One region of the Clostridium algidicarnis genome, then DNA from elsewhere that is predicted to be linked to it. Evidence: a T-box and tRNA genes for the amino acid it is inferred to sense, from the RefSeq annotation. Region 1 holds a T-box; the other holds one or more tRNA genes.
What was found. A T-box is a leader RNA that pairs with one kind of tRNA and senses whether it is charged. The one in region 1 lies ahead of leuS (leucine--tRNA ligase), so its partner is inferred to be a tRNA-Leu.
Positions count from the first base shown of each region.

Region 1 (17,019 bases):
CGTTGAAGATGATGTTAAGAGCGACGTTCATGTATATACTGACCCAGATCAAGCTGTAGATTTTGTTAAAAGAACTGGTGTAGATTCTTTAGCTATAGCAATAGGCACAAGTCACGGAGCATTTAAATTTGCAGGAGAAGCTAAATTAAGATTTGATATATTAGAAGATATCCAAAAGAAATTACCAGGTTTCCCAATAGTTCTTCATGGTGCTTCAGCTGTAGATGCAAAAGTTGTTGCAACTTGCAATGAATTCGGTGGAAACATAGCAGGATCAAAGGGTGTTCCTGAAGATATGTTAAGAAAAGCAACATCAATGGCTGTTTGCAAAATTAACATGGATACAGATTTAAGACTTGCAATGACTGCTGCTGTAAGAAAAACTTTTGGAGAAGATCCAAAAGAGTTTGACCCAAGAAAATATTTAGGTGCTGGAAGAAGCGCAGTACAAAAAACAGTAGAAGATAAAATAGAATTTGTTTTAGGATCTACTGACAGTATGAATAAATAATAATAAAAAACTAAAATGGTGGTACTACCCTTAAGGGAAAGTACCACCATTTTTATATAACTTATTCGTAATCTATATGCTGCTACTTTTCTATATAATTAATTACATGTTTAATAACTATATTTATACTTCCGTCACCATTTTTCTTAATCTCAAACCTGTCTTTATCATGATAAGCCTCTTCACTTAAATATAGATCAATATCTTTATCTATTTTAAGCCTTGTTCGTTTAAGTTTTTTATCTACCCACTGTTTATCTATAGTTACTGTATCTTCTATGCCTTGAGCTTCTACAAATTGAACAAAGCTTTCTTTTGCTAAAGGCTCTTCTTTAAATAGTTCAGTAGATAGATCTTCAACATTAATGGTTTCTTCTTCTCTTAATTTCTTTTTTACAGTAGTTCTTATTGTTTCTGCCTTACCTGCATTTTCACTTACATTGTTTCTAGTCCAGTTTTCTGTGGCATTTAATAAGTTTTTAGTCATATCTCTTTCATTATCTACAAGGCTACAGCCTAGATAATTAGAAATAAAATAGTTAGAACCATATTGCTCTTTTTCCTTAGATTTACTTTGCTTATCTAGAACCATAAGATGAAACTTTTCATCTTCTCTTATAGGCTTAATAAAAGCACATTTTTGAATTTTTTGACCGCTAGATGGAAGTCCTGATGTTTGAGACACTATATTTATATCTATATTATTTTCTTTAAAGTCTATTTTATGCACATAGTTTTTTATATAATCCATCTTCAATATGGCAAGCATTGGACTATATTCTGTGGATATTGATACCACTATAAGGTCACAAGATGGAACATTTCCATTAGATTTCATTAATGTGAAGAGTTGATTTGCAATGTCATGAGACACAGTTACTATATCATTTTCTCCATTTAAATATTCTTGTGCTGACTCTTTAACTATGTTTCTTCCAGAATTAAATACAGCATACTTAAGCTCTTCATCTTTTAAAAGCTTTTCCATATGTTTTAATAAAAACTTATATATTTCTTCGTTTAAATCTAAAATAAAAGAATTAAGAAGCGGCTCCCCAGCATTATTGTCTAGAATGTGTATTATAGCTTCATTTATGTGTATATCATTAATATATTCCATATATTCACCAACCTAGTATATTTTAATTATGCTTTTCAAATCCATTTTAATATAGTAATTAGTAACAATACCAAGCTTTCTATTTTACCATGTATCTATGATTTTTTAATAGCTCTAGGATTATACTTAAATGCTAAATTCAAAATCTTTTCATCTGGAGCAAATTTTATCATTATAGTCTCTGCTCCCTTATTTAATATTGCTACAAAAATTTCTCCATTATAGTTTGGAGGATATAAGTTTATTACCTTATTTGGTTTATTAACAAAATCCTTTATATACTGACTATTATCCTTAGCTATAATTTGTGCGTCCTTTACATTAAAATTTATTATTCTTTTTCTCTTTTTCATTTCAAATATCTTATCTATATCTATCTCCCCATTTGTAAATATGTATTCATACTCAATAAAAAGGTTTTTCTTAAAGAAAAATATTCCTACAGCAATTAATTCAAAAATTATAAATAAAGAAAACTTACCTATTATAAGACCTGCTACTCCTAATATTACAATTAAGTACATTAATACATTTGCTACTTTATAAGCAAAGTGCTTTTTAGTAGTTAATAATTGTTCATAAAAATTATCCATACCCTATCCCCTTTTTCATCTTATGTAAAGACTCATTAACTCTTTTATTTCCCATAAAAATATAGATATTTACAATAAAGTATTATATCATAATATGTAATACTTTTAAACAAAGGAAGGTTGATAAGAATGAAGGAACTAGAAACCAAAATATTAGATATTGATTTAGATGAGGTACGAAATAAAATAAAATATTTAAATCTTGAAAATGTGAAATGTGAAAATCAGGTAAATAACTTGTTTGACTTCCCAAATAAAACTCTCTTAGCTAAAAAAGGTTACGCTAGAGTGAGGTTTGTAGAGGATTTATTAAATAATAAAGTTGTATATTATATGACCACAAAAAAGATGATAAGCCAAGACAAATTTAAGGTAATGGAAGAGGTTGAAATAGAAGTTAGTGATGGAGAGGAGGCTATTAAATTATTTGAATCTTTAGGCCTTGAACTTGTAGGCTCCGTAAAAAAGTACAGAGAAAGTTATAGATATAAAAATTCTTTAATCGAAATAGATATAAACGATAAATCTTTTTGCCCTTTTCCATATATAGAAGTTGAAACTTCTACTGAAGAAGAGTTAAAAGAGGTCGTAGAACTTTTAGGTTATACCATGGAAGATACCTGTTCAAAAACTATATACGACATATTAAATGATAAGGGTATAACACCTAAATCTCCTTTGGGAATCTAATTTTTATTCCATAACTCATCACTTAGGCTTCCTAAATAAAATAATTTAACCACCTGTATGTACCGATACACAACTTTACATTTCAATATATAATTGACTCTTATTACATAGTACAATGTATATATTAAGTTTTTTAGGAGGGCACTATGAACAAGAATAATGATGACTTACTAACTGGGGATTTAAAGTCCAATTTGTTACGAATGTCTATACCCACCATGCTAGGTTTTATGCTCCAATCCGTCTATGATATAGTTGATATCATATGGATTGGTAGAATTTCTTCTTCTGCCGTAGCAGGAGTTACTCTATTTTCTACTATATTTTGGATGGTAGATATTTTAAATGAAATTATAGGTACTAGTTCCATATCACTTATATCTCAAGGTTATGGAGCTAAGGATCAAAAGAAAACTAGTCTTGCAATTGAGCAAACCCTAGTTTTCAAGGCTCTAGTTGCAGTAATTGCCGCAATTATAATGTTATTAATAATAAAGCCTTTATTAAACATATTTTCTAAGGATACCGTTGTAATTCAGTCCGCTTTAAGCTATGGGTATATACGAATATTTTTCTTACCTATAATGTTTTCATCTTACACTGTAAACACAGCTTTAAGATGCCTTGGGGATGCTAAGACTCCTATGAAGATAATGTTTGTGTCCTCAATATTAAACGTTATATTAGATCCTATATTTATGTTTGAAACTATACCCGGCACCTCTATACCAGGACTTAATCTTGGCGTACTTGGTGCAGGAATCGCTACTGTAATATCCACTGTAGTGGCTTTTATTATTGGATTTTATATTTTAATCTCTGGTAAAGGAAAAATAAAAATAAAAATAAAAAACCTATTTAAATTAGATTTAGAGGTAGATAAAAAACTTTTAACCATTGGGCTTCCTTCTGGAATGGAAATGCTATTTAGACAATTTTCAGGAATGATAACAATATACTTTGTGTCTGATTATGGTACTAATGCCTTAGCAGCTATTGGTATAGGAAATAAGTTATTTAACTTTGCCTTTATGCCCCTACTTGGATTTGCCATAGGCAGTAGTTCCATAGTTGGACAGTGCCTTGGTGCTGAAAATATAAGTAGAGCTAAAGAAACTGTTAAATATAGTACCATAATAAATGTATCACTCATGTGTTTAATAACTTTAGTAGCATTCTTATTTCCTTCTTTTATTATGAAAGCCTTTATTAAAGACCCTGACGTCATAGCTATTGGTATACCAATGATTAAAATTATGACCCCCGCTTTAATAGCTTCTGGAGTTTCTATGGGACTTGGATCGGTATTTTCAGGTTCAGGACACAATACTCCTTTTATGGTATCTAGCCTTATTTCAAGGTGGGGAGTACAAATTCCACTTATCGCCATAATGGTTCGAGTCCTTAATCTACCTATAAATTATATATGGTCAACTTTTTTAATCGCTAATGTAGTTGAAGTTATTGTAGTATATATCTTTTATAAAAAAGGAACCTGGGAACATAAAAGGGTATAAATTTCTTAGTAACATATCTTCATCAATAAGTAATGATATGCTACTTTTTAATAACACATTTAAAATTATTTATAGAATAAAGATTGAGAGATAGGTGATTATTTTGAAACTAAAAAAAAGGCTACTAATATTCACAATTGTATCTATTATTATATCAACATTTTATATTTTCAAAAGCAGAAAAAAAGAAGTAGCCTTTTATGATTTTATAAACAATATTAATGAAGAAAGAAAGTTTAACGTATCTAACTCTACTCCTTTAGATATCTCAAAATATATGGAAAATAAAAATATAAATGAGGAGATATTTACAAATGAAGATTTAGAAAAACTTACAAACTATAAGTACGCAAATGAAAACATTTCAAATAAAATCTTAACTCTAAATGAAGTTAATGAAGATATTGAATATACCTTTAAACTACTTAAATATGTATATGGCCCTTATGAATATTTCGGTGGAGATGAAGTCTTTCTAAAAAAAGAAAATGAAATTCTAAATGAATTGCCTAATATGGGAAATATAAAATATGATGATATTAAAAAACTATTATTAGAGGCATTGAGTTTTATAAATGATGGTCATTTCAGTATTTCTAATTCATCTATTAATATAAACAAAAACTCTATCTATGTATATAATGAAGATTATATATTTAAAAAAGATACTAATGGGTATTATACCACTATTAACAATACTAAGTGGTATGCAACGTCTATAGATGAAAAACCCTCGGATAAATATATGAAGACTACAATAACTAAAGATGGAGAATTGGCCTATTCAATTGGCATGTTATTAAATAATAGTGAAGATATTTATCCCATAAACATAAGTCTAACAAATAATAAAACAAATAAGACTATCGATAAAATTGTTAATTTAGAAAGAAACTTAAAAACTAATAAAACACCTGAAGCTTCTGTAACTGAGAAAACTTTAGATAATATTCCTATCTTAAAAATTATGAGTATGAGACCAACAAACTCTAATGACAATAGTTTATATGATTTTGTAGAGAGTGCTGAAAGATTGAATAAAAATAAAGTATTAATTATTGATTTAAGAGGAAATATTGGTGGCGCTGAATCCTTATGGAAAAAGTGGTTAAATGCTTACATCGGACAGGATATAGAAATAACCCAAAGTGTAGGAAAAAAGAATAGTAAGGCAAAGCTTTGGGCCTATAAAAAATATAGTGAAAGATTTAGTTCTGATAAAGAATTATTAGTTAAGATAAATAGTAGCATTAATAATGAAGATTATGGATATTGGGATTCATATTTATTTAAGGGAAAATGGTATGAAAACGAAAATTTAATTTTTGTTTTAGTAGATGATGATGTGGCTTCGGCTTCAGAAGGATTCTTAAGCTATCTTAGAAACATAGAAAATGTAGTTTTTGTGGGCTCTAATTCAAGAGGATGCCTTCTAGTACCAGATACCTCTGAGTTTAGCCTTCCTAATTCTAATATTATTTTAAGATTTGGAACTGGTATAGCATTTAAGAATACCGATACTAATATTGATGGAGTAGGATTTGAACCAGATATATGGGTAAATAGTAGTGATGCACTTGATAGAGTCCTTAAGTTATGCGAAAGATACACTATCTCTTCAATGAAGCATATGAAATAATATTTTATTAAATCATATTTAATGTCCTTGACCTATTCCTCTAAGTGTTTTATAATAGCATGTATAATTAAACAAAGATGCAATGATTAGGAGTAGTAATAATTAGTTTAGTCTAAAGAGAGCTGTTGTCTGGTGAAAAACAGTGATAAACTTTATGAACTCGCCTAGGAGTAAGCTTGAGGAAATGCAAGCAGGGTAAATCCCTTATCTTTTCAAGAGAGGTTATTTTATTATGGCCTAATCAGAGTGGTACCGCGGAATATGCTTTCGTCTCTTTATAAGAGATGAGGGCTTTTTTTAATTCCCAAATATATCAATCTAAAATCATATATTCAAGGAGGAATTCAAATGGCTAAATATAATATTTCAGTAGATAAAAAATGGCAAAAAAAATGGGAAGATACTAATTTATATAAGTTTGATGAGGATAGTTCAAAAGAGAAACTATATGTATTAGAGATGTTTTCTTACCCTTCAGGTAGTAAGTTACATGCTGGTCACTGGTTTAACTATGGCCCTGTAGACTCTTGGGCAAGACTTAAGAGAATGCAAGGATATAACGTATTTCAGCCCATGGGCTTTGATGCCTTTGGACTTCCAGCAGAAAACTTTGCAATAAAAACAGGTATACATCCTAAAGATTCTACAGTTAAAAACATAAAAACCATGGAAGAACAATTAAAATCCATGGGTGCTATGTTTAACTGGGATCATGAGGTTATAACTTCTGATCCTGAATACTACAAATGGACTCAGTGGCTTTTCTTAAAACTTTTTGAAAAAGATTTAGCTTACAGAAAAAAGGCTCCTGTAAATTGGTGCCCTAGCTGTAATACAGTGCTCGCAAATGAGCAGGTAGTTGATGGTGTTTGTGAAAGATGTGAAACAGAAGTTACAAAAAAGGAATTAACTCAATGGTTTTTGAAAATAACTGATTATGCAGATGAGTTATTAGAAAATATAGATACCCTAGATTGGCCTGAAAAAACAAAGTCCATGCAAAAACATTGGATAGGCAAATCTACTGGGGCTGAAGTAACCTTTAAGGTTAAAGACTCAGATTTAAGCTTTGGAGTATTCACAACTAGAGCTGATACACTTTTTGGAGTATCCTATGTAGTTTTAGCCCCTGAAAACCCATTAGTGGATGTCTTAATATTAGATAAATATAAAGATGAGGTTGAATCTTATAAGCTTCAAGCTAAAAAACAGTCTGAAATTGAAAGACAATCTATAACTAGAGATAAAACAGGAGTATTTAGTGGTTCTTATGCAATAAATCCTATAAACGGTAGAGAAGTTCCTATTTGGATTGGTGACTACGTACTTGCAACCTATGGTACTGGTGCTGTTATGGCTGTTCCAGCCCATGATGAAAGAGACTTTTCTTTTGCTACTAAGTATAATCTTTCTATTGAAAGAGTTATCGATGGTGGAAAAGAATTACCTTATACTGACCATGGAACTATGATAAATAGTGGAGAGTTTAATGGTTTAACTACAAAAGAAGGTAAAGACGCTATAGTATCTAAATTGGAATCTTTAAATCTTGGATCTTTAAAAACAAATTATAGGTTAAGAGATTGGCTTATATCAAGACAAAGATATTGGGGCGCTCCAATTCCTATAGTACACTGTGAACATTGTGGAACTGTTGCTGTTCCAGAAGAGCAGCTTCCAGTGATATTACCTTATGATGTAGAGTTTACTCCAGATGGAAAGTCACCACTAGCTAAATCAGAAGATTTTATAAATACAACTTGCCCAAAATGTGGTGGTGCTGCTAAAAGAGAAGCTGATACCTTAGATACCTTTGTATGTTCATCTTGGTATTATTTAAGATATGCAGATTCTAATAACAGTGAAAAGGCCTTTGACATAGATAAGATAAATAAAATCTTACCTGTAGATAAATATGTGGGTGGACCAGAACATGCTTGCATGCACCTTCTTTACGCTAGATTTATAACTAAGGCTTTAAGAGATATGGGTTATTTAAACTTTGATGAGCCGTTTAAATCACTAACTCATCAAGGCTTAATACTAGGACCTGATGGCCATAAAATGAGTAAGTCTAAAGGCAATACCATATCCCCTGATGATTATATTAGTGAATATGGCTCTGATGTATTTAGGATGTATTTAATGTTTGGATTCTCATATGTTGAAGGTGGCGCTTGGAGTGATGATGGTCTTAAATCTATAGCTAGATTTGTTGAAAGAATGGAAAGAGTTATTGATTCTGCAAGAGAAGCTATAGAAGATAACACAGAAGATAAAACTACTATGGATAAAGCGGAAAAGGAATTAAACTACTGGAGACATTTTGCTATAAAAAATGTTACCACCGACTCAGAGATACTTCAGTTTAATACCGCTATAGCAAGAATTATGGAACTTACCACTGCTTTATCTAAATATATGAATGAATCACGAAAGAATCTAAGTCTACTTAAGGATACATTAACAGATTTTATAAAACTTATAGCTCCATTTACCCCTCATTTTGCCGAAGAGCAATGGAACCTTTTATACAAGATAAAAGATTCAGACATAGACTATTCCGTGTTTAATCAAAAATGGCCTAAGTTAGATGAAAAGGCCTTAATAAAAGACGAAATAGAAATAGCTATACAAGTTAACGGAAAAATAAAAACTAGAATAAATATAGCTTCTGGCTTATCTGAAGATTTAATTAAAGAAGCAGCCTTAAGTGACAGTGATATAACCTCTTCTATAGAAGGAAAATCTATAGTAAAGGTAATAGTTATAAAAGGACGACTTGTTAACATAGTTGTTAAATAATACTTTCCATTAATCCTAAACTTATAAATCATTCATCATTAATTTATTAAATTAGCTAATTAACTTTTCACCTTGACAGACAATAACTACTATTATAAAATATTTTATATAATATTTATTTTATCTATGGTTATACTATTATGTATTACTATAAGTAATAGTAACTCTATATTATAATTACCTTAGACTAAAATAATTTAAGAAAAGAGGGATACACATGGGTGTTATTAAAATAAGTGATGTGGCTTATGATGAATTCAAAGGCCTACTAGATCAAAACGAACTTCCAAATTATATTATAAGGATTAACTTAGCTGGTATGGGCTGAAGTGGCCCTTCATTTAATATTGTTCTGGATGAACAAAAAGATACAGATATAGTTGAAACAGTTAAGGACATTACTTTCCTTATAGATAAAAACCTTGTAGAAGATTTTGAAGGATTTAGAATAACTTCATCTGCTGAAAATGGCAGTGGATTAATGCTAGAACCTACAAAAGATCTAGGTGAATCTGGTGGTTGTTCAAGTTGCAGTAGTTGCGGCTAATATCACTTTAATAAGAAAGGTAGAAGATTTTAAAATCTTCTACCTTTTTTTTGTAATCTCTATCTATTATCTTGCCCAATCATGTAAAAGTTCTCTCATAACATTTAAACCATAGCTAGTATCTGATTCATAGTATCCCTTTGATTTTAAGTTTTTCACTTCTCCATAAGACTTTTTTAAAGATAATTTTTGATTTTTACCTGCCAAAACCCAAAGTGTTCTATAGTTAATAGGCTTTATAGTTAGTTCCCCTTCACCAAGTCCGTCTGTAAAATATATAACAAAAGATCTTCTAAGAGCCTTTTTATTTATATATTCAAAAACTGGAGAAAAAGCAGTACCACCTTTCTTTTCTAACCTAGGTTTTAGGTCTTTTCTAGAGTTTAATTTATATACCCTTCTAATTTTATCATCACATTCAATTACAGTAATTTTTATATTTCTATTTTTAACTATTCCAAACACTTCTATAAATATTTGTTCTATCTCTTTATCAGTGATACTGCCACTTATATCTATAGCAATTATTATCTCAGCTACATGACTTTTTAATGTTCCTCTAAGGTCTAACCTATTTGGTTGCCTTCTATCTTTTCTAGTAATAGTCTTTCTACTTCCAGAGGGCATAGATTTAATTATACTTTTAAGGTAATCTACCCATGCAATTTCAGGAACACTATTTAAGCTTGATAGTATTTCTTCAAGTCCCCTAGGTGACTTCCCCTTGTTAGCATTTATTGCAACTCCTTTAATAAGTTCCTTTGAGTCTTCCATATTTAACCCTTGTGAAGAGTTTATAAAAGAATCATGAATACTTTCTAAATCTAAATCTTTTAAATTAAGATTTTTCTTTCCTGAATTATTGGAAATATCCTCTATAGCTTTATATATTTCTTTTGCATAGGCCTCTATAGTAGAGTCTTTATTTAGCTCTACATTTAATGCTAAGGATATATTATCAATTTTTGTTGCATAGGAAGGTAGGCCCTTTATAAATTGATTAACCGATATGTCCATAGCTATATTCACAGGTACTTTTCCATACTTACTATACAAATCTTGAGCTCTAACATGATGGCCATACATAATATGATAAATTTCATGCTTTATAAGTGCTTTCATCTCCTCAAGACTACAATTTAAAAACTTCCAAGGATTAAAGTACATTATAAATCCTAATAAATCTATCTCTGTGCTTATAGGCCACTCTATGTCAAAACTAATATCTCTTTTAGTCTTCATCATAAAAAATCCAAAAAAGCTATCTTCCCCTTGCATTAATGAAAATACAACACCCTCTATTAACTCCTTAAATTCTCTTTTAGTTTTATCCCCAAAGATTTTACTCATAACTATTTTATCTTCTTCTTTGTTTCCTGTATAAACCTTAGAAAGTTCTTTAAGAAGACTTATTCTTAATGTTTCCACTGATTTACTTTCCATTTATATCATCTCCAAAGAAAACAAGAGAAAAATAGTTCAATAAAGTCATCACTGTCTAAAAACCTTATATAAAGGCTTTCTTCGTATTCCTCTCGTATTTCTTTCATTATTCCCATTCTTAAATCCATAGGATATAGCTGTAGATATTTTGAAAACAGAGATAATTCTCTTTCACCATGACTATTTTCATTTAAATATACTAAGGAGTTTTTAGCTATAATGTAAAGCCTTGAGTGACTTTCGAGGCTTACTCTTTCCTTAATATTTTCTGAAATTACCTCGCTATCAAATATATCCTTAGGCTTTATGGATATGGATTTATAATTTTTTATAAAAGACATAAAATCCTGCGCTATAGCTGATCCTACATTTCCCTTAACAACATTATAAAATATGTTATCAGAGTATATGTTCCTAGACTGTAGATATACCTTATATGCCCTAGATATCCTCTCCCAGCTCCTTGGAGTTGCTTTTATACTATCCATAGCATCTGGTCTATGTAGGTACTCCTTGAAGGTAGAAATAAACTCTAGTACATGTTCATGTATTAGACTCTCTTTGCCCATGCCCCACTTTATCCATTCATTCACATCTGAATCCATTTCTACCCACACAAATCTGTTTTCCTGTGCAGGATCCATGTCTACAACTTGATATTCACTATTTTCAAAGGAATCATATTTATTAGATGGATTCATAGCTGCAATAACTTGAACATTTTCTGGGAGTATATATCCATTTATCTCTTTATTTAATATTAAGTTCATAAGTTCTTGTTGAACACTATGTTCACATCTATTTATTTCATCTATAAATAATATGATCTTTCTATTCTCATCTTCTTTTGCAGCCCTTTCTATATCTACTAACTTAGTATGAACTGCATATACTGTCCTTTTTCTTTTTTCTATGCCCTCTTCTTTATATACATCGTAATATTCTACTGTTGGAAGCCCTCCTATTTCACCTTCTTTTAAAAGGTTTGCATCTATAGTTACTAAATAATATCCCTTTTCTTTACTTAGTTTTTTAACCAAAGAGGTCTTCCCTATACCACTTTCTCCTATTATTAAAGGAACTGCTTCACTTTTTAATATTAAGTCTACTGTTAATAAAGCTTCTGAAAACTTCAAATAAATACTTCCCTTCCTTATATTTCTATATCGCTAGCTTATAATCAATTAAGACCTTTTTTGCTTTTTTACTCCCATAATTATATATAAACTTAATCTTATCTATATCCAATATCTCCAGATTCAAAAAATCTTTAACATACTTTTCTTCTATATTATCATCTTTTAATTTTTCCATTAAGACTTCATCTATAAGTTCTTCAGTAACATCTTCATATATATATTTCAAAATATTTATATTTACTTTTAAAAATTCTTTAATTCTTTCTTCATTATAAATATCTATATACGTAATTGCCTCTTCACTTTGTGATATAGCAATCTTTTGTAATTCAACGGTTGGTTTTTCTATATATTTAATAGCTGACCAATGATTTTTAACTGCCTCTATTTGAACCTTTTCATTAGGATCTTTTATATATCTTATTGAATCATAATCCTTTTTTACTGCCTCAATTTGCATCTTTAAAGAAGGCTCTTTTATAAATTGTATAGCCCACCCTTTAGAATTAATGGCTTCATGTTTAGTTTTTTCTGTGGGACTTTTTATATATTTTAGAGAATTCCAAGAACCCTTTACTGATAAAATTTGTATTTCTTCTAAAGGATCTTTTATATACTCTATTGAATAAGGATTAGATTTTACCGCCTCTTTTTGAACCTCTATAGCTGGATATTTTATATATTGTATAATTGAACTATTCTTTTTTACAGCTGTAAGTTGCATTTCTATATCTGGATCTTCTATATTTTTAATATGAAATGGATTGTCATAAATTAACTTTAGATCTTTCTCTTTTTTTGACATTATTATTCTCCTTAAAACATAGTTTCATATTCGTTAATAATAATTATTTATTAAAAATTATATCATATGTATTTTAATGACGCATTATTAAAAAGGCGAATTATTAAAATAATTCCCCTTTTCTTTATATTGTATTTTTATTTAGTCTTTAAACTTTTCTACATCTCTTTTTATTGAAAAAAGTAAGTTATTAAGTTCCCAGACCTCGCCTTCTTCTACAAGCTTATTTAATTGGATTTGATATCTACTAGATTCAGCTATTTTACCTATAGAAACTAGGCTAAGTATATTATTCATTATATTAGATATTATATCTGATTTAACTTCAAATAGTTTTTGTGCATCTTTTATTTCATCTTTTATTTCTAACATTTGTTCATCAAGCTTAAATGCTGAATCAGCAGCATTTTTAAGTTTACCTTTTATTTCATAAGGTATTTCTTGTTTATATTTATAATTTAAAGAGTGTTCTACTGTAGCCCAAAAGTTCATAGCTAAAGTCCTTATTTGAAATTCAGCTAATATATCCTTTTGTCCTTCAGCCATGTTAACAGGGTATTTTATTATAATGTGATAACTTCTATATCCACTTTCTTTAACATTTGTCACATAGTCCTTTTCATACATTATTTGCATATCTTTTCTTTCTCTTATAAGCTCTACAACCTTCTCTATATCATCTACAAACTGACACATTACTCTTATTCCAGCTATATCCTCTATCTCATATTGAAGCCTATCTAAAGGAATATCAAATTTACTTGCCTTTTCTAATATACTAGATATTTCTTTAACTCTTCCTGTTACAAACTCCACTGGGGAGTACTCATTTTTTCTCCTATACTCTTTTCTTATACTTCGAAATTTAACTTTTAATTCCTCCACCGCTTGTTCATATGGAGTCAGAAAGGATTTCCATTCTTTTATTGCCATAAAATCACCCTCTATTTATATCTATTATATCCATAGACATTATAACAGATAAGCAAGGTAAATATAAACAATATTTATATTGTTTAATGAATTTTTGTATCCCTTATGATATAATTTAAACTATTACTATAATAAAATAAGGGGGACTATTTATGAGCTTTTTTAAGAAAAATGATAATAAAACTATAAATGAAATTAAATTAGATTCCAAAGATGAATATAACATTAAGGAGGATCCAATACCGGAAAATCATGAATCCGAAAATAAAGTACATATAGCAAAAGAGATTTCCATATTAAAAGACAATATTGAATATGTGGCCGCTACTTCATCAGATATAAATTCCTCTATTAATCAAATGTCTGCTGGTAACATATCTCAAAGTAATGATTTAGCTAAAGCTTCGGACATACTTAGCGATTTTAATAAAGACATGGAAGAACTTGCTGTAAACGTAGTTAATGTTCAAATTAAAGTTATGGATAGTGATAAAAATGCTGATGATGGCTTAGAAACTATAAAAACACTGGACTCTTCTTTAGGAGACCTTGAAGATGCTCTTAGCGTTTCAAACTCCACAGTTAATGACTTAGTGGGAAAATTAGAGTCTGTTAACACTATTACAGATTCCATAAGCCAAATAGCAAGTCAGACTAATCTATTGGCTCTTAATGCAGCAATAGAAGCAGCTAGAGCTGGAGATGCTGGTAAAGGCTTCTCTGTAGTAGCTGGTGAGGTAAGAAAGCTTGCAGAGAACTCAAAGATTGCTGTTCAAAATATAACTAAAATACTTGAAGAAATAAAGGTAGATATATTAAATACTTCTTCTGCTATGTCTAGCGGTAATAACGCACTTTTTAGTCAAAAATCCACAATAAAACAAACTAAAGATACATTTTTAACTATAAAAAGTGAATTAAATGAATCTGTAAATGAAATAGAAAAATGTATAGTTAACCTTACAAATTCCTCTGAAAAAAAAGATATAATAATATCCTCTATAGATGATATATCTTCTTTATCCGAAGAAAACTCTTCTTTATCTGAAGAAATTGTAGCAACTATGCAATCTCAAGATTCAACAATACAATCAATTAATGAAGGAATAACTAATATAGAAAATTCTTTTAAAGAATAATCCATACTTTGATAATATCTTCTAAAACGCAAAAAAATAGTCAGTTAAAACTGACTATTTTTTTGTTTATATAAATAAATTTACATTAGATTCTTCAGCCTCACCTAAATAGTATCCAACTCCCGCTATTTTTACCCCATCTATCAACTCTTCCTTTTTTAGTCCTAAAAGATCCATTGACATTTGGCAGGCAACTATCTCTATTCCACTATCTATAGCTGCTGTTATAAGTTCTTCTAAAGATGAAACATTTTTATCCTGCATTAATTTTCGTATAACCTTAGATCCCATACCAGCCATATTCATATTTGAAAGCTTAAGCTTCTTTGATCCTCTTGGCATCATAAACCCAAAGGCCTTTTCCATAAACTTCTTTTTTGTAGGAACTTTTTCATCTTTTCTTAATATATTTATTCCCCAAAAGGTGAAGAACATAGTTACCTTTTTACCCATAGATGCAGCTCCATTTGCTATTATGAATGATGCTATAGCCTTATCTAACTCTCCACTAAATACAACCATGGTTTTACCATCTTTTTGTGTAGATACTAATTCTTTATTATCCTCATCTTTTGTTACTCCCTTAGATCTTTTTTTTATATAAGCTTTTATCATGCCTCCTTCTCTTTCCAAATCTAAAAGCTGATTCCCTGTATTTTTACACCAAGACTGTACATCTTCGTAAAAACCTGGGTCCGAGGCCTTAATACTTAATATTTTACCTTCTTCTAATTTATCCATACTATTCTTTAAACTCATTAAAGGACCTGGACAACATAGGCCTGAGGCATCTATTTCTTTATCAAATTCTTTATCCTTTAATTTTATTAAAGTTTTATCATCATCTTTTATATTACTTTTATTTATTTCTAAAGGTTTAAAATCAGCTTTTTTTATACTTTCATATCCCCCAGTTAAATTTTTCACCTTAAATCCATTTTGGGTTAATATTCTCGATGCTATATATCCTCTAAGTCCTACCCTACAATATACCCATATTTCTTTTTCTTTATCTAATTCGTTCATTCTGTTTCTTAAATCATTAACTGGTATATTTATTGCCTTGTCTATAGATCCATTTTCTACTTCTACCTGATCTCTTACATCTAATAATATTTCTTTATTTTGATTAAAATCATTAATATCTTCTATATTTAATATATCCATTCTATCTTCTAATACATTTTCAGCTATAAATCCCATCATATTAGCTGGAGACTTTGCAGAAGAATAAGGTGGTGCATATGCAAGTTCTAGTTCTGTTAAATCTTTAACTGTACCATTTAACTTTATTACAGTTGCTATTACATCTATAGTTTTATCTACTCCGTCATATCCCAATATTTGAGATCCTAATATCTTGCCTTCCTCATTAAATATAAGCTTAATGGACATCATAACTGCTCCTGGATAATATCCTGCATGAGAATTTGGATGAGCATATATTACCTTATAAGGTATTTGAAGCTTTTTTAAGTTTCTTTCGTTATTTCCAGTACTAGCAGCTGCCATATCAAAAACCTTAATAATTGATGTGCCTAAAGTGCCTTTGTATTCTGACTTAATTCCATATATATTGTCTGCTACAATTCTTCCTTGCCTATTAGCAGGACCTGCTAATGGTATTGCTGTTGAATTTCCATTTATAAAATCTTTAACAAGTATAGCATCTCCTACAGCATAAACATCTTCTACATTTGTGTTCATATATTTATCTACTACTATATGACCTTTATCTCCAAATTCAATACCTGTATCCCTCAAAAATCCTGTATCAGGGATTACACCTATGGCAAGTATCACCATATCTGCATCTAACTTTTTACCACTACTTAAATTAATAGATACCTTACCTTCATTATTATTAAAACTTTTAACACCATCTTCAAGAATTAAGGAGACTCCATGATCTTCTAATTCCTTTTCAGCTATAGTTACCATATCAGAATCAAATGGTGCCAATATATGAGGTGCAGCTTCTACTAAGGTAACTTCAAGGCCTCTTTTTGAAAGGTTTTCTGCCATTTCTACTCCGATATATCCACCACCAATTACTACCGCACTTTCAGTTTCATTTTTATCTACGTAAGCTTTTATACTATCAGTATCTGGTATGTTTCTAAGTGTAAATATTTTTT
Region 1 is NZ_JNLN01000001.1:1,836,529-1,853,547, reverse strand. It holds gene fba (class II fructose-1,6-bisphosphate aldolase) at 1-511, shown strand, start outside; gene BV55_RS0108840 (nucleoid-associated protein) at 594-1,631, opposite strand; gene BV55_RS0108835 (DUF6106 family protein) at 1,727-2,224, opposite strand; gene BV55_RS0108830 (class IV adenylate cyclase) at 2,354-2,914, shown strand; gene BV55_RS0108825 (MATE family efflux transporter) at 3,061-4,431, shown strand; gene BV55_RS0108820 (S41 family peptidase) at 4,535-6,070, shown strand; T-box leader at 6,144-6,348, shown strand; gene leuS (leucine--tRNA ligase) at 6,419-8,875, shown strand; gene BV55_RS15990 (iron-sulfur cluster assembly accessory protein) at 9,093-9,203, shown strand; gene BV55_RS0108805 (vWA domain-containing protein) at 9,489-10,865, opposite strand; gene BV55_RS0108800 (AAA family ATPase) at 10,871-12,001, opposite strand; gene BV55_RS0108795 (hypothetical protein) at 12,027-12,809, opposite strand; gene yjbM (GTP diphosphokinase) at 12,951-13,742, opposite strand; gene BV55_RS0108785 (methyl-accepting chemotaxis protein) at 13,895-14,881, shown strand; gene BV55_RS0108780 (CoA-disulfide reductase) at 14,948-17,019, opposite strand, start outside.

Region 2 (17,019 bases), 1.1 Mb from region 1:
ATGTTTTTCTTTAGCTATTGCTATTGCTTCTTCATTAGTTTTAATCTCGTTAAAATCTATATTTGCATATTCCTTAACTAAATCTACCATAGTAGCTCTTCTCCATGGTGGAGTAAGATTTATTTCTGTACCTTCGTAATTAACTACAGTTTTTTCATGAACCTTCTCACATGCATAAGCAACAAGGTTTTCTGTAAGTTCCATAATATCGTTATAATCTGCATAAGCTTCATATAATTCTATCATTGTAAATTCTGGGTTATGTCTTACATCAATTCCTTCATTTCTAAAGTTCTTACCCATATCGTAAACTTTTTCAAATCCTGCAACTATACATCTTTTTAAATATAGCTCTGTTGCTATTCTAAGATACATATCCATATCTAAAGCATTATGATGGGTTGAAAACGGTCTTGCAGCTGCTCCACCAGCAATAGGTGATAATATAGGTGTTTCAACTTCCAAGAATCCTCTATTATCTAGAAACTCTCTTATAGATTTTATTATTTTAGATCTCATTATAAACGTTTCTTTTACTTTTGGATTTGTTATTATATCAACTTCTCTTTGTCTATATCTTAAATCTGGATCTTTTAAACCATGCCACTTTTCTGGTAGTGGCTTTAAAGATTTACAAATTAATTGGTACTCTGAAACCTTAACACTTATTTCTTCTGTCCTTGTTTTGAAAACTTCACCAGTTACACTTATTAAATCTCCAATATCTAAAGATTTAAACTCTTTATGTTTTTCTTCACCTAATATATCTATTTTAATGAATAACTGAATTCTGCCATCTTTATCATGAATATCTGCAAAACCCGCTTTGCCTTGAACCCTTTTTGACATAAGTCTACCCGCAAGCTTTACTTCTTTTCCTTCTAATGTATCATAGTTGTCCTTAATCTGTAATGAAGTATGAGTTCTTTCAACTCTATAAACATCAAATGGATCCTTCCCATTTGATTGTAATTCTAATAGTTTTTCTCTTCTTAATGCTTCCTGCTCACCATACTTTTCTTCAAGTTCATTAATATTAACTTCTTCATTTGCCATTGGCTATCCCTCCATTAATCTTTGTTTAATCTCTTCTTATATTAAGTACCTCAAACTTACTTACACCTTCTGGAACATTTACTTCGATAATTTCCCCAACCTTTTTACCTACTAAAGAACTCCCTACAGGTGACTCATTAGATATCTTAAATTCCATAGGATCCGCTTCAGCTGACCCTACTATAGTATACTCTACTTCTTCATCAAATTCATAATCTTTAACCTTTACTATAGACCCAACAGATACAGCATCTGTAGTAATTTCATTTTCATCAATAACAGAAGCATTTTTTAGCATGTTTTCTAGTTGAAGAATTCTTCCTTCAACAAATGCTTGTTCATTCTTAGCTTCATCGTATTCTGAGTTTTCACTCAAATCTCCATAACCTAAAGCTACCTTTATCTTTTCTGTTATGTCTTTTCTTCTAACTGTCTTTAAGTGTTCTAATTCTTGCTCTAATTTTTTAACTCCCTCATAAGTCATTATATATTTCCTTGCCTCGTTCATTTTTTTCTCCCCTTTTAATTTAAATATATTTATATTTATATTTATACTCTATTATTAATAAAAGCTTGATTTATATATAAGTCAAGCACATTCTAATAATTATAAATCAGCTAAAATGTATTTGTCAACATACCCTTTTAAGCTATATATCTATTAGGTTTTCATTAAATTTTATTTTATGCATAAATACTCCATTATACCTTAAAGCACTTTCTACATCTTTTCCTTGCATTTGGCTCAGTATAGCTCCTATAAGCTCTGGAGATACATCACTTGAAAGTTCATTCCATTGGGTTTTAAATGATATGTCATTTATTACTGTGCCTTTTAATTTAAAAGATAAATCTCGATTGTTAATATACCATATATTATCACAATATTCATAACTTTTTTCCTTAGTACTTATAATAAAATCACATAATTTTAAAGCATATTTCTCATCACTAGTTACCTCTGGTGAAACTCCAAAGTTTGATATTATATTTTGTTGTATTTTTAAAGTTTCTTTTGTGTTCTTTGATAACAGTATTATATGTCTACAACTTTTAGAAACTTCTTTTAATATACCATATACTTTAGGATCTGAGGCTTCGTCTATTAATATAGTGCTATTTTTTAAAGATTTATTAGTTTTTCTAAGAATTAATTTTATGCTCTTAACTACACTATATGAAAAGAGTTCTTTTTGAAAGTCATTGGTAAAATAATAATCATATTCTCTAATACCTTTTGGACTTATAATAAAATCATTGCTTTTCATTTTATTTGTTACATTTTTTATATTATTTACGTAAGATACGTGGTGTTTATTTTGAGGTAACCTGCCACAATATATATTTAAATCTATTTCCTTAACATAAATTTTCTTATCTATACTACATTTCATTTTATCTGTAATTTTAGAAAATAGAGTTGATTTATCATAAGGAGTACCTCTTTTTTGAATACTTATATTTAATATATCTATCATAAGATTCACCTCATAATATTTATATTCTATATTTATTCAGCTCTTCTATATTTATGTATCTTTTAAACTTTCTTTATATCTTTGCAATATATCTATAACTTCCTTTGACCCTTTACATATATTAACATCGTTTTTTATATCTGTACAGTTCTTTAATCCTTTAATATATAGCGCTATATGCTTTCTCATTTCTCTTACTGCTTTTTCCTCTTTATCATATTCTAGTGACTTTTCATAATGTTGTATACATAAATCAACCTTCTCTAAAGGGGTTGGATTTATAACATCTTTTCCATTTAGCATGTCTTTTATCTCATTAAATATCCATGGGTTCCCAAGTGCTCCTCTAGCTACCATAACCCCATCACATCTGGATAGTTCTATAAGTTCTCTAGCATTATTTGCCGAGAAGACATCTCCATTTCCTATTACAGGAATAGATAATGCGCTTTTAACCTCTTTTATGATATTCCAATCTGCTTTACCTTGATACATCTGCTCTCTAGTTCTACCATGAACTGTTATGGCTTTTGCTCCTGCTTCTTCTAATCCTTTAGCAAAGTCAACCGCTGTAGATTCACCTTTTGTAAATCCTTTTCTTATCTTTACAGTTACAGGTTTTTTAGATGCTTTAGACACTTCTCTAACAATATCAAAAGCAAGTTTCGGATTTTTCATTAGTGCAGATCCTTCTCCATTTTTAATTATCTTAAGAGCAGGGCACCCCATATTTATATCAATTATATCTATACCCTCTCTCTCACTTAACTTTTCTGCTATATTGGCCATTATATAAGGATCATTACCAAATATCTGTACCGCCAGTGGCTTTTCATTTTCTGAAACCATTAATAGTCTTTGTGTGTTTTCATTTCCATAGTACAGCGCTTTAGCACTAACCATCTCAGTATAAGTAAGACCACACCCCATACTTTTACAAATAGATCTAAAAGCTACATCTGTAAATCCAGCCATGGGTGCTAATAGAACAGAATTTTCAATATATATATCACCTATATTCATAAGACTACTCCTCATTCTTTTTGTATATTATATTAAGTCCTTTTAATGTAAGTAGATGATCTATTTTATCTATACATTTTGCTTCTTCAGAAATAAGGGTTGCAAGTCCACCTGTTGCAATTACAAAAGGTTCATCTTCCCCTAAATCCATCATTTCTTTCTTCATTTTAGACACAACATACTTAACCTGACCTACATACCCATATATTACTCCAGCTTGCATACTAGTTATTGTATTTTTCCCAATAATTGAGTTTGGTTTTACAAGTTCTATTCTAGGAAGCTTTGCAGCTCTTTCAAATAAAGCCTCTGAAGAAATTTTTATGCCAGGACAAATAGTTCCACCTAAATAATCTCCATTTTTATTTACTGCACAAAAAGTAGTTGCGGTTCCAAAGTCTATAATAATGATGGCCCTTTTGTATTCATAATGTGCTGCCACAGCATTTACGATTCTGTCTGCCCCTACCTCTTTAGGATTATCATACTTAATATTTATTCCAGTTTTTATCCCTGGTCCTACAATAATAGGTTCCAGTTTAAAATACTTTCTTATAAGGTGTTCTAATGAATACATTATATTAGGAACTACAGATGATATTATAACCCCTTTTATTTGTTTATATTCTAAATCGCTGTACAAAAACAATTGTAATATTTCTATTCCATATTCGTCTGATGTCTTTTTTGTATCTGTGGACAGTCTCCAATCCGCGATAAGATTGTCTTTATCAAAAACTCCAAGTACTATATTAGTATTTCCTACATCTATAAGTAATACCACTATAATCACCACCCTATTAAATATTATAAAAAAGCAGCCAAAAAGCTGCCTTTATCTTTTCTTTATACCGCTTATCTTATTAAGCGCTAAAAATTATATGATCTTAATAACTTTTAACTATAGTTTAACAATATAATTCTAACAACTAAATATAATTTGTCAAGCTATTTATCGTAACCTTTTAAGCTTTTAATAAATATATATGAAAATAAGAAGGCTATCTTTAAAATTCATTTAAAGATAGTCTTCTTATTTATATTAATCTTACTAAAACAATCCGAGTATTTCTCCACTTTCAGTTATATCCATGTTTTCTGCTGCTGGTACCTTTGGTAGACCTGGCATAGTCATTATATCTCCGGTTAAGGCAACTATAAATCCTGCACCATTTGAAACTTTAACTTCCTTTACTGTAACCTCAAAGCCTTCTGGTCTTCCCAAAAGCTGAGGATTGTCAGATAATGAATATTGAGTTTTAGCTACACATATAGGTTTTTTATCAAGTCCAAACTTTTCTAGTTCTTGGATTTGTTTTTCTGCTTGGATTTCATAAATAACTCCCTTAGCACCATATATAGTTGTTGCTATTTTATTCAACTTTTCCTTTATACTTAAATCACTGTCATATAATACACTGAACTTGCTCTCTTCATTTTCTATTGTATCTATTACAATTTTAGCAAGTTCCATTCCACCTTCTCCGCCCTTAGCCCATACTTCTGTTAAAGCTACTTTTACGCCTATATTATTGCAATAATCTTCTATAAACTGTAATTCTTCATCTGAATCTGTTACAAATCTATTTATCGCAACAACTGGTACGACTCCAAAAGCTTTGATATTTTCTATTTGCTTCTCTAAGTTTTTTATTCCTTTTGCTACAGCATCTACATTACTTTTGCCTAAATCTTCTTTCTTTACTCCACCATGATGTTTTATAGCTCTTACTGTTGCTACTATAACAACACAATCTGGTTTTAAATCTCCAAATCTGCACTTTATATCAAAGAACTTTTCTGCTCCAAGATCTGCACCAAATCCAGCTTCAGTTACTACATAATCTCCGAGTTTTAATGCTGTTTTAGTTGCCATTATACTATTGCATCCATGTGCTATATTAGCAAAAGGTCCTCCATGAATTATTGCAGGAGTATTTTCTAGTGTTTGAACTAGATTAGGTTTTATAGCGTCCTTCATTAAAAGAGCCATTGCGCCTTGAATCTTTAAGTCTTTGCAATAAATAGGATTTCCTTTTAAATTATAAGCTACCAATATATCTCCCATACGCTCCTTAAGATCCATAAGACTATTTGAAAGACATAATATAGCCATAATTTCCGAAGCTACAGTTATCATAAATCCATCTTCTCTTGAAAATCCATTTGGTTTACCGCCAAGACCTACTACCGTCTTTCTTAATGCTCTGTCATTCATATCCATAACCCTTTTAAAGACTATTCTTCTTGAATCAATCTCTAGTGCATTCCCTTGATGAATATGATTATCTATAGCTGCTGCTAATAAGTTGTTTGTTGTAGTTATGGCATGCATATCTCCAGTGAAATGAAGATTTATATCTTCCATAGGTACTACTTGTGCATACCCGCCACCAGCAGCACCACCCTTAACACCAAAAACTGGTCCTAGAGATGGTTCTCTAAGTGCAATTACTGCATTTTTATCCATTTTACATAACGCTTGACCAAGTCCTACCGTAACAGTTGATTTACCTTCACCTGCTGGTGTTGGATTTATAGCTGTTACTAATATTAACTTTCCATCTTCTTTATCTTTGTTTTTTTCTAGAATGTCTAATGAAAGTTTGCATTTATATTTACCATAAAAATCTACATCATCTTCTAGTATCCCCAACTTTTTAGATATATCTTTTATTGGAATCATTTTTGCCTCTTGTGCTATTTGAATATCAGTTTTCATATCATCTTCATGTCGATTAAATTATCGACATTACCTCCCTCCATATATTTATTTAAATACACAAATTAATTAATGGTTTGTATATTATATTTTATTACACTATTAGTATTAACTTATATTTTAGCTAAAATCCTTTTTGGTAACTATATATCTATGATTACTTCCTTCACCTGTTTTACTTTTACCCTCAAAAGCTTCTGCCTTTAACTTAAATATATTATATCATATTTTCCTATATATACTATACAATTTATTATATATTTGAATAATAGACAATATTTCATCAAGCGGAAATTTTTGCATTGTTCTGAATGTTATTTCATAGTTAAAATACATTGCACATTCCTATAAGAACCAATTGCAATTTGGCATTTTTGCAATTTAGCTTTATGCATTCTAGGGTAACCTTTTAACCCCAATTAATAATTTTAGAATAAAAAAAAGGTTATCCTAATAGGATAACCTTTTTTAATTTATGCATTTTGAAATAGTTGTTCAAATTCATCTGCTTCTAGCTTTTCTTTTACTAAAAGTTCTTGTGCTACAGCATGAAGCTTATTTAAATTATCTTTTAATAAAGTTTGTGCCTCATCATAAGCTCTATCTATAAGCCCCTTTATCTCTCTATCTATTTTAGCTCCTATTTCTTCACTAAAATTTCTTCCGCGCCCTAAATCTCTTCCTAAAAATACTTCATCGTGATCTGCTCCGAAAGCTATTGGACCCATTGCTTCACTCATTCCATATTCCATAACCATTTTTCTTGCAATAGTGCTAGCCCTATCTATGTCATTTTTTGCACCTGTGCTTATATCTCCTATAATAAGTTGTTCAGCTACTCTCCCACCTAAAAGTCCAACCATTTCATCTTTTAATCTAGACTTTGAGATATATGCTCTATCTTCTTCTGGTAAGTGCATAGTGTATCCTCCAGCCATTCCTCTTGGAACTATGCTTATTTGATGCACTGGATCTGAATTAGGTAGAAGCTTCATTACTACTGCATGACCCGCTTCATGGTAAGCTGTAAGCTTTCTATCACCTTCGCTTATAACCCTACTCTTTTTCTCTGGTCCTGCTATAACCCTTGTTATTGCTTCTTCCATTTCTTCCATTTCAATAAATTTCTTATCTTTTCTAACTGTTAATAAGGCCGCTTCATTAGTTAAATTCTCTAAATCTGCTCCTGTAAATCCTGGAGTTCTTTTAGCTAAAACTTTTAAATTGATATTTTCTGATAGACGTTTGTTTTTTGTATGGATTTGAAGGATTTCTTCTCTTCCCTTTACATCTGGTGCTCCAACCATTATTTGTCTATCAAACCTTCCTGGTCTAAGAAGCGCAGGATCTAATATATCTGGTCTATTAGTTGCAGCTATCATTATGATGCCTTCATTAGCACCAAAACCATCCATTTCAACTAAAAGTTGATTTAATGTTTGTTCTCTTTCATCATGTCCACCACCAAGTCCAGCACCTCTTTGTCTACCCACTGCATCAATTTCATCTATGAATATAATACATGGAGCATTTTTCTTTGCCTGTTCAAATAGGTCTCTAACTCTAGATGCCCCTACTCCTACAAACATTTCAACAAAGTCAGATCCTGATATACTAAAGAACGGAACTCCTGATTCCCCAGCTATTGCTCTTGCAAGAAGCGTCTTTCCAGTACCTGGAGGTCCAATTAAAAGAACTCCTTTAGGGATTCTTGCACCTAATTCCAAATATCTTTTAGGTTGCTTTAAGAAGTCTACTATTTCTTCTAATTCTTCTTTTTCTTCGTCAGCACCAGCCACATCATTAAATGTAACCTTCTTTTTATCTGGTGTAGCCATTTTAGCCTTACTCTTTCCAAAGTTCATGACTCCTCGGTTTCCACCACCACCACCTTGGGATTGTTGCATAAATATAAACCACACTGCAAAAAACATTACTCCCATAAGTAAAAGTGTAGGTATCATTTGAACCCATACCGATGTATTTCTAGGAGCCTCATAAGTCTCCTTTATTTCTCCTGTATTAGGATAGCTAGTCATAAATTGATATAATCTTTGTGCAGGCACTACAGTTATAAAGGCCTTACCATCACTAAGAGTACCTTCTACTAACATTTTATCTTCTCTAACTTTTATATTTGTTATGTTATTATTTTTCCATTCTTGTTGAAATTCATTAAATGCTATTGTATTTGTACCTTTACCTGTTTGAGACCATGTTAAAGCCGCAATTATTGCGAATATAAATACTATAGTCCAGGCCGTTGCGCTTGAAAATTTCTTCATTATAGGCCCCCCTCTCTTTTTCGTTATTATAAGATTTTAACATACTAAATTTTTCATTACAATAAGTGCTAACATTAATTATTTATAAATAGATTCTTTTAATATACCAATGTAAGGAAGATTCCTATATCTTTCAGCAAAGTCTAATCCATAACCTACTAAGAAATAATCTGGAACATCAAATCCTAGGTACTTTACACCTATATTAGCCTTTCGCCTGTCTTTTTTATTTAATAGGCATGCTATTTCTATACTCTTTGGATTTCTACCTTTTAGGTATTTAATTAGATACTCTAGGGTTATCCCTGAATCAATTATATCTTCAATGATAATTACATGTTTATTTTCTATAGACTCATCTAAGTCTTTCAATATTCTAACCACTCCAGAGCTTTCACTTGCATTTCCATAACTAGAAACCGCCATAAAATCCATGCTACAATATATAGAAATTTCTTTCATAAGGTCTGACATAAAAACTACAGATCCTTTAAGTACTCCAATAAGTACTAATTCCTTTCCCTTATAATCTTCACTAATTTGACTTCCAATTTCTTTTACCTTTTTTTCCAGTTCTTCCTCAGTTAGAAGAATCTTTTCAATATCGTTTTTCATTAGTAACTTTCCCCTCTTTCAATAGTTATGCTTAAAATATTTTTAGTTTTATGTTCTACCTTAAAAAGTTCACTGACCTTATACCCTTCTATCCAAGCTATATGTTTATCAAAACATATAAGTACAATGCTATCTCTTTGTTCTCTAGGTATCTTTTCATCAATAAATATATCTTTCAATTTTCTACTTCCTGACATGCCATAAGGAATAAATTTATCACCATCTTTTCTATATCTAACATTTATATCTCCTTTGATTTTATCTGCATCAAAGTACTTACAATTAGATTTGCCCTTTAAGTTTAAATTACTAATATTATCATCACTTAACAATTTTATAAATAAGGACATTTGAAATTCAGGTATATTAATCTTAACACCAATTTTTAAATCTTCTTTAGTATAATCCTTTAAATTAATTATTGAACTTAGGTTTTCATTTTTTATGACCTTTTTATAATTCTTTTTTATAAATATATCTCCGTATACATTAGATACCGTGATATCATGTGGAAGATTTACTGTCTTTCCTGTTCCTTGATTGCTTAAAGATACTATACTAGAAATATGTATCATTTCGATATTATTCAATGTACCTTCTAATTTTTCTATAGAGTACCTTATTATTCTAGTAACAATTGAATCGTGTTCTTTAAAAGCCTCTTTATGAATTATTATATCGCTTTTAGAATTTATTTCTACATATTTCATGAACTTTTCATACGATATCTTTTCCAAATAATCATTATCTCTTACCATAAGTTCTGAAAACCTGTTTAATGTGTTTATTATGTCTTTATTAAAATTTTCTTTTATATAAGGTATAAGTTCTAATCTAACTTTATTTCTCGCATATATAGGCTCATTATTAGTTTTGTCTATTCTTGGACATAGCTTATTTATCTCACAGTAATCTTCAATCTCTTTCCGTGAGAGTATTAATATAGGTCTTATATATGTATTATCTCTTACAGGCTTTATTCCTGCAAGTCCTTCTATGCCAGTTCCTCGCATAATTCTCATAAGAATAGTTTCAGCTCTATCATTAGAATTATGAGCCACTGCTACTTTATTTATATTCAGGTCTTTCTTTAGGCTTTCAAAAAAGTCATACCTTACATCTCTACCTGCCATTTCACTAGATATTCCTCTTTTTTTAGATATAGCATTAATATCTGCAAGTTTTACATAACAAGGAATATTAAGTGAGGAACAAATTTCTTTTACATATCTCTCATCTTTATCAGACGCCTCCCCCCTTAGTTTATGATTTATATGTGCTGCATAGAGGGTTATTCCTAGATCATCTTTCAAACTATAAAGTATATGTAATAAGGTTATAGAGTCTGGTCCTCCAGATAGAGCCACTAAAACTTTATCGTCTTTTTGTATCATTGAATACTTTTCTATGTATTCTAAAATCCTTTTTTTCATTAATCCACTTCCTAATTCCTATAATAACATATTATATCATACTTATATAAATAGTTTATTACAATAAAAATAGAACTCAATACTTTAATTAAAGAGGCTAATCCTATATATATTACTACAATATCATATTGCATGTATAATTTAAATACAGAATTATAACCTCTTAAAATTTAGAGTCCCTATACTACATTTTTATTAATATAAGTTATAGACCTTAGATACTATAGCAGTCATATCATCTTTAATCTTACCTCCAGATAATTCTTTCACCTTTTCTATTATATCTTCTGCCAATTCCTTTGGGGTATTTTTATTGCTTTTAACAAGATATTCTGCTAACCATTCAATACTTCCACCCTCACAACAGTCTAAAACACCATCACTTACAGTAACAACTATATCTCCATTTTTCACCTTTTTGTCTATTATATCAATATCCACCTTATCTAACACTCCAATAGGTAGGGTTTTAGATTTTATAATATCTATTTTTTCCGCCCTTTTAATAAAGCTAGCTACTGCGCCTACTTTCATAAAGGTTATCTTGCCGCTATATAAGTCTATAGAATTTAAATCTAATGTAGAAAACTTTTCGTCCTCAGAAAATTTAAATCCCATTATAGAATTCACCGTGTTAATAGCCGTAATTTTGTCAAATCCAGCATTTGTAAACTTTTCTATAAGCTCTATTGCCGCTCTACTTTCTTCACTAGCTTGGGGCCCAGAACCCATTCCATCACTTATTATAGTCATGTATGTGCCATCTTTAATCTTTCCAAAACTATAACTATCACCATTTAATACTTCACCATCTTTACATCTTCTAGAAATAGCTGTAGCAACATGATATTTAGGTGTTTCTTCAAAAGTGACAGTGCAATTATTACTTTCTGGATTTATAACACAACCCTCATCAAAAATACACATAGGTCTTCCCACCGCTTCGTTTATAACAGGCAATATCTCCTTAACACATTTTTGACCTCCACCACAAGAGGCTAGAGTAATTTTAACCTTTAACCTGGCATTTCTATCATCATAACATAATATATCATTTATCTTTATATTAAATTTATTAAGATATCTTCTTATATGTCTTTCAATCTCATTATTAATGCAAACTTCCGAACTAAAATCTTTAACTATTTCTCCTATGGATTTGGCCATATTATGAATTTGAGAAGCTAATAATATTCTTCCCTCTCCTAATCTACTTTTCCACATTTCATTTATGACGTATGAATTTAATAATTCTTCAGAATTTTTTATAAGTGAAGTTCTTTTGACACATTTTCTATCTATCTCTTCCGGTATTCTCGGAATACCCTCCTGATAATTTTGTATAAGCTCACTAAAAGCTATATAGGTACAATGCATCTCTCTTTTCCAGCATATAGATTTCATATCACAATTACTACAGACCCTATCTGCTAAATTCTCTACAAGGGCACTACTCTTGGTTTTCATCTGCAATTTATCATTATCTACTAAATTATTCAGAGTACTTGACATATTTAATAATACATCAGAAAAGCTATCAAGTTTCTCCGTAAATACTTCCTTTAATTTATACATATAGCTTTCATTGATAATGTCTTGCTTCTTTTCCCATCCAAGTTCTACAGATATCTTATCGTAAACTTTATTTGGAATTGACATAAAAATCAAAACACTTAAAACTCCTTCTATAAGTTTAAAATCTGTACTTAACCCTAAATATACTTTAAGCAGTGTAAATACTGTTATATACGACAATGCGGTGAACCACTTTCCTGTTTCTTTAAATATTCCCATGATAAACCCACATATTGAATATACTACAACGTAATTAACCATGTTATCCGACGTTATTCCCATAATTATTCCTATAGATACACCTGTGGCTGCACCAGTAGAGCTTCCATTTACATAAGCCATTATACATACAAATACGAGACCTATAATATTTCTAATATCTATGTTAAAAATCTTAATCCCCCATGTACCTGAAATTGTTAAGGATAGCAATATAGCCATACTTATTATTTCTTCATTTGTAAAAAGATGCTTACTTTTAAAATCCTTTGAACAGGTTAATGCGTAATCTATAATTATATAAATAGGAATTATACATCCTATCTGAAAGATCGAAGTGAGTATATTTATACCAAGTGTATATCCACTTATTATCATTCTAAAAAATATAGATTCTAATAGCATGATTACAGTTAAATATGTTATTCTTTTTCTTCTGTTTATTTTTGTTGTTAAATGTGCAAAAAGTATAGAGCTACCTATAATTATTATATAAAGAGCTATATCTTCAATTTTATTATATAGGGTAACATATCCTATGAGAGCTCCTGTGCCAACTGCAATATCGAGTTTATCCTTCTTTTCATTAACAACCGCCATTATAAAAGCTATCCCAAAAGGAGCTGTACTATTAATTAGCATTACCCTACTTATAGATATAGCCGCCAAAAAATATAGAATTATTTTAATCACTGATACATATTCTTCTCTTTTTTCTTCTTTAGCACTTTCTTTTAGTCTTTTATAAGTTACAACCTCCGCACCATATTGCATAGTATATTTCCCCCTTTAATTCTTTGAGTTCTTTTCTTCTTAATCTAATGTAAGTAACCTTTATCTTAATTAGATTATAACAAGAGCTGGAGGAAATAAATGTCATAAGCTGTATGAAACTTTTTTATTATTAGGACATAAAATGCTCTCATCTTTTCTTAAATTCAAAAAATACACATTATTTAATATGGTATCCTATTAAAATTATATTTTATTTGTCATGTATTAAAAAAAATCCTATTAATATGTGGATAACTTTTGGTTATAAAAAGATATCCACATATTATTTCTCTTACATTAACAAATTATTTACTTCAAGTAAGAATTATAACATTAAAGTTTAAATATCTATTTAATTTATTTTTAGACCCAAATAAAAAGTATTCGCTAAGATTAATCTTAACGAATACTTTTTAATACTAGATAAACTTTTATCTATATTTAATTTTGGTTGCGGAGGTAGGATTTGAACCCACGACCTTCGGGTTATGAGCCCGACGAGCTGCCAGCTGCTCCACTCCGCGATATTATTATTTAATTAAATATATAAGTAAATTGGTGCTGAAGACCGGAATCGAACCGGTACGGTGTTTAACCACCGCAGGATTTTAAGTCCTGTGCGTCTGCCAGTTCCGCCACTCCAGCACTTTTGGTAGCGGAAATAGGACTTGAACCTACGACCCTTCGGGTATGAACCGAATGCTCTAGCCAGCTGAGCTATTCCGCCATATTTACTTTTTTGGTTGCGGAGGTAGGACTTGAACCCACGACCTTCGGGTTATGAGCCCGACGAGCTGCCAACTGCTCCACTCCGCGATATTATTATTTAATTAAATATGTAAGTAAATTGGTGCTGAAGACCGGAATCGAACCGGTACGGTGTTTAACCACCGCAGGATTTTAAGTCCTGTGCGTCTGCCAGTTCCGCCACTCCAGCACTTTTGGTAGCGGAAATAGGACTTGAACCTACGACCCTTCGGGTATGAACCGAATGCTCTAGCCAGCTGAGCTATTCCGCCATATTTACTTTTTTGGTTGCGGAGGTAGGACTTGAACCCACGACCTTCGGGTTATGAGCCCGACGAGCTGCCAACTGCTCCACTCCGCGATATTATTATTTAATCAAATATATAAGTACATTGGTGCTGAAGACCGGAATCGAACCGGTACGGTGTTTAACCACCGCAGGATTTTAAGTCCTGTGCGTCTGCCAGTTCCGCCACTCCAGCGTTTTATGTTTTTTCTTGGCGACATACATTATTATATATGATGTTATATCTATTGTCAACAACTTTTTTCTATATGCCTTTTATATATTATTTTTGTATATTAAAAGTCCATTAACATGTTACAACGTAAGCCTTTCAAAGCTATCAGTTTTATTAATAATCTTTCTAATTTTTAATTTTTAATAAAATCAAATAGCCTTTTAAAATAAAAATAACCCCCTATATTAAAAATCTAGGAGGTTACTACTTATCATATTAAGTTACATTTTCTTATTATATCCTCTTGATCTATTATCTTGATGTTTTTTAACATCTTGTAATCTTTCTTCACTATCCTTTAAAAATCTTGTCATTATATCTTCAAAGTTACCTGAAGCTGCCTTACCTTTTTCTGATTCCCAATCAATTTCAACTGGTTTATTAGATCTTTGCTTTACAATAGCTTGTTTGATGGAAAGACTAATTTTGCCATTATCATCTATAGAAATAACTTTTACTTTTACTTTATCTTGTTCTTTAAGATATTCTCTTATATCCTTAACAAAATTATCTGCTACTTCAGAAATATGAACTAAACCTGTTTTTCCTTCAACTTCAACAAAAGCCCCAAAATTAGTAATGTTAACCACTGTACCTTCTAAAATGTTTCCTGCCATTAAGGTCATATTAAAAAGACTCCTCCTTAAAAATAATTAATATATTATATTATATAAAATAATAAACCTAAACTCAAGTGAGTTACTCTGACTTACTGTCTATTACAGGAGTCTCTCCGTCCTTTACATATCCCAATCTTTCTCTTACTTGTTTTTCCTTGTAAAGTCCAGTGTTTGATAACTCAAATTCATCTTTTAACTTTTGATTTTTTTCTTTTACTAATTCTAGCTCCTTTTCTTGCTTATATATATCTCTTTTAATTTTACCCATAGTTAGTTGTTGGGTTATTACTGTATATAAGCTAAAAATCAATAATAAAATTATTATTACGCTTTTAAGGGTAATTTTCTTGCTTTTCATAGTTCTTTTCCCCTTTAAGATAATAGTATGGTTTATCTATATCTCTATTTTAAATATAAAACCTATTTTATTCAAGTGTTTTCATAGTTATTTTTTACTTTTGTTATAAAATATTAATTTTAGTGGGTAAAATACGTGATTAAAGCCTACTCTAAACACTTTTGCTATAAATCTATATATAGCATATTGTAATTTTAAAATATATTCACTTAAAAGTTTAAGGTATATATATATCCCTAGAGCTATGTATAGGTAAACATAGGGTACAATAAGAGCATAATTGGTATAAAGCAAAAAAACAAATACAATAATTGATGCTAAAATCCAAAATAAAAGATCTTGGAAAACTGCTAATACTTTATTTTTATTGTGTCCTCTTATAATTCTATAAAAGTCAAATAAAATACCTGTTATAATACCTGATAATATGCTAAATAGTATAGTTTTAAGTTGAAATAATAAAGGTATTATCATGTTTCTCTCCACCTATTTAAATAATCTTTTTATTATGCCATCTGTATTAACTCTTTTTGCTTCTAGAGTGCTATATACAAATGAATCTATAGTTCCACCGACTATTACCTCTCCATTTTGAACATCCAACTTGTTCATTTTTAAATTCTTACCTCTTATGTTTAATACTCCTATAGATGTGTTCAATGAAATAGTTTCTTCATTAAAATTAAATACTTCTATAACTCCTGTAAGGAATAATCTTTTCCTATTATCTAAAGTTAAATTACTTTTTTTATCTTCACCTTTGGTGTCTTTTTTATTTTCCATAAGAAAACAACCTCCTACTATATTTCTCTACAATATATGTGAAAGGTTGTATATATATGCTATTCATTTTTGCCACCTCTTTTAGGATATACCGATTTATAAACTAATCATCCTTTAAGAGGCTAAAACTCCTGCATCAATAATTATATAATACAACTATGAATGTTTCTCTAATCCGATTATAAAAGTTTTCTAATCCTCTACATCCTCTTCACCCTCTATTATTTCATACATAAGTCTAGCATCTTCTTTTTTAACATGTTCTGAAAGTTTTAGTACTTCTGCCTTTAAGGAGTTGTTTGCAAATTTAATTTCTATTATATCTCCCTCTTTTATGTCTGTACTTGCTTTAGCTACTTTTGAATTAATGGTAACTCTACCACTTTCACAAATTTCTTTTGCGACTGTTCTTCTTTTTATTATTCTAGATACTTTTAAATATTTGTCTAATCTCATTTTAATTCCTCCTACAAAAATAACCCGAGATAAACCCGGGTTAAATAGTTTTAAAGTTATTTATTAACTCTTTCCTTGAACTCCTTACCAGCTTTAAATACTGGAGCAGTTGTTGCAGGAATCTTTATAGTTTCTTTAGTTCTTGGGTTTCTTCCTTCTCTTTCAGCTCTTTGTCTTGTTTCGAAAGTTCCAAAGCCAACTAATTGAACCTTTTCACCTTTTTCTAAAGACTCTTCTACGCTTTCTATAAAAGCTTTTAATGCTACTTCTGCATCTTTTTTAGTTAATTTACTTTTTTCAGCCATGCTTGAGATTAATTCTGATTTATTCACTTTTGTTTCCTCCTTTAAATTA
Region 2 is NZ_JNLN01000001.1:782,351-799,369, forward strand. It holds gene lysS (lysine--tRNA ligase) at 1-1,056, opposite strand, end outside; gene greA (transcription elongation factor GreA) at 1,082-1,564, opposite strand; gene BV55_RS0103945 (hypothetical protein) at 1,707-2,534, opposite strand; gene dusB (tRNA dihydrouridine synthase DusB) at 2,586-3,557, opposite strand; gene BV55_RS0103955 (type III pantothenate kinase) at 3,562-4,341, opposite strand; gene BV55_RS0103960 (formate--tetrahydrofolate ligase) at 4,609-6,279, opposite strand; gene ftsH (ATP-dependent zinc metalloprotease FtsH) at 6,753-8,564, opposite strand; gene hpt (hypoxanthine phosphoribosyltransferase) at 8,643-9,179, opposite strand; gene tilS (tRNA lysidine(34) synthetase TilS) at 9,179-10,612, opposite strand; gene spoIIE (stage II sporulation protein E) at 10,808-13,180, opposite strand; tRNA gene BV55_RS0103985 (tRNA-Met) at 13,629-13,704, opposite strand; tRNA gene BV55_RS0103990 (tRNA-Leu) at 13,737-13,825, opposite strand; tRNA gene BV55_RS0103995 (tRNA-Met) at 13,831-13,907, opposite strand; tRNA gene BV55_RS0104000 (tRNA-Met) at 13,921-13,996, opposite strand; tRNA gene BV55_RS0104005 (tRNA-Leu) at 14,029-14,117, opposite strand; tRNA gene BV55_RS0104010 (tRNA-Met) at 14,123-14,199, opposite strand; tRNA gene BV55_RS0104015 (tRNA-Met) at 14,213-14,288, opposite strand; tRNA gene BV55_RS0104020 (tRNA-Leu) at 14,321-14,409, opposite strand; gene BV55_RS0104025 (S1 domain-containing RNA-binding protein) at 14,670-15,074, opposite strand; gene BV55_RS0104030 (FtsB family cell division protein) at 15,148-15,426, opposite strand; gene yabQ (spore cortex biosynthesis protein YabQ) at 15,514-15,900, opposite strand; gene yabP (sporulation protein YabP) at 15,913-16,209, opposite strand; gene BV55_RS0104045 (RNA-binding S4 domain-containing protein) at 16,402-16,665, opposite strand; partial or broken gene BV55_RS0104050 (HU family DNA-binding protein) at 16,722-17,000, opposite strand.
Region 2: it has a tRNA-Leu gene. The T-box ahead of leuS (leucine--tRNA ligase) is inferred to sense a tRNA for this amino acid. The anticodon was not compared.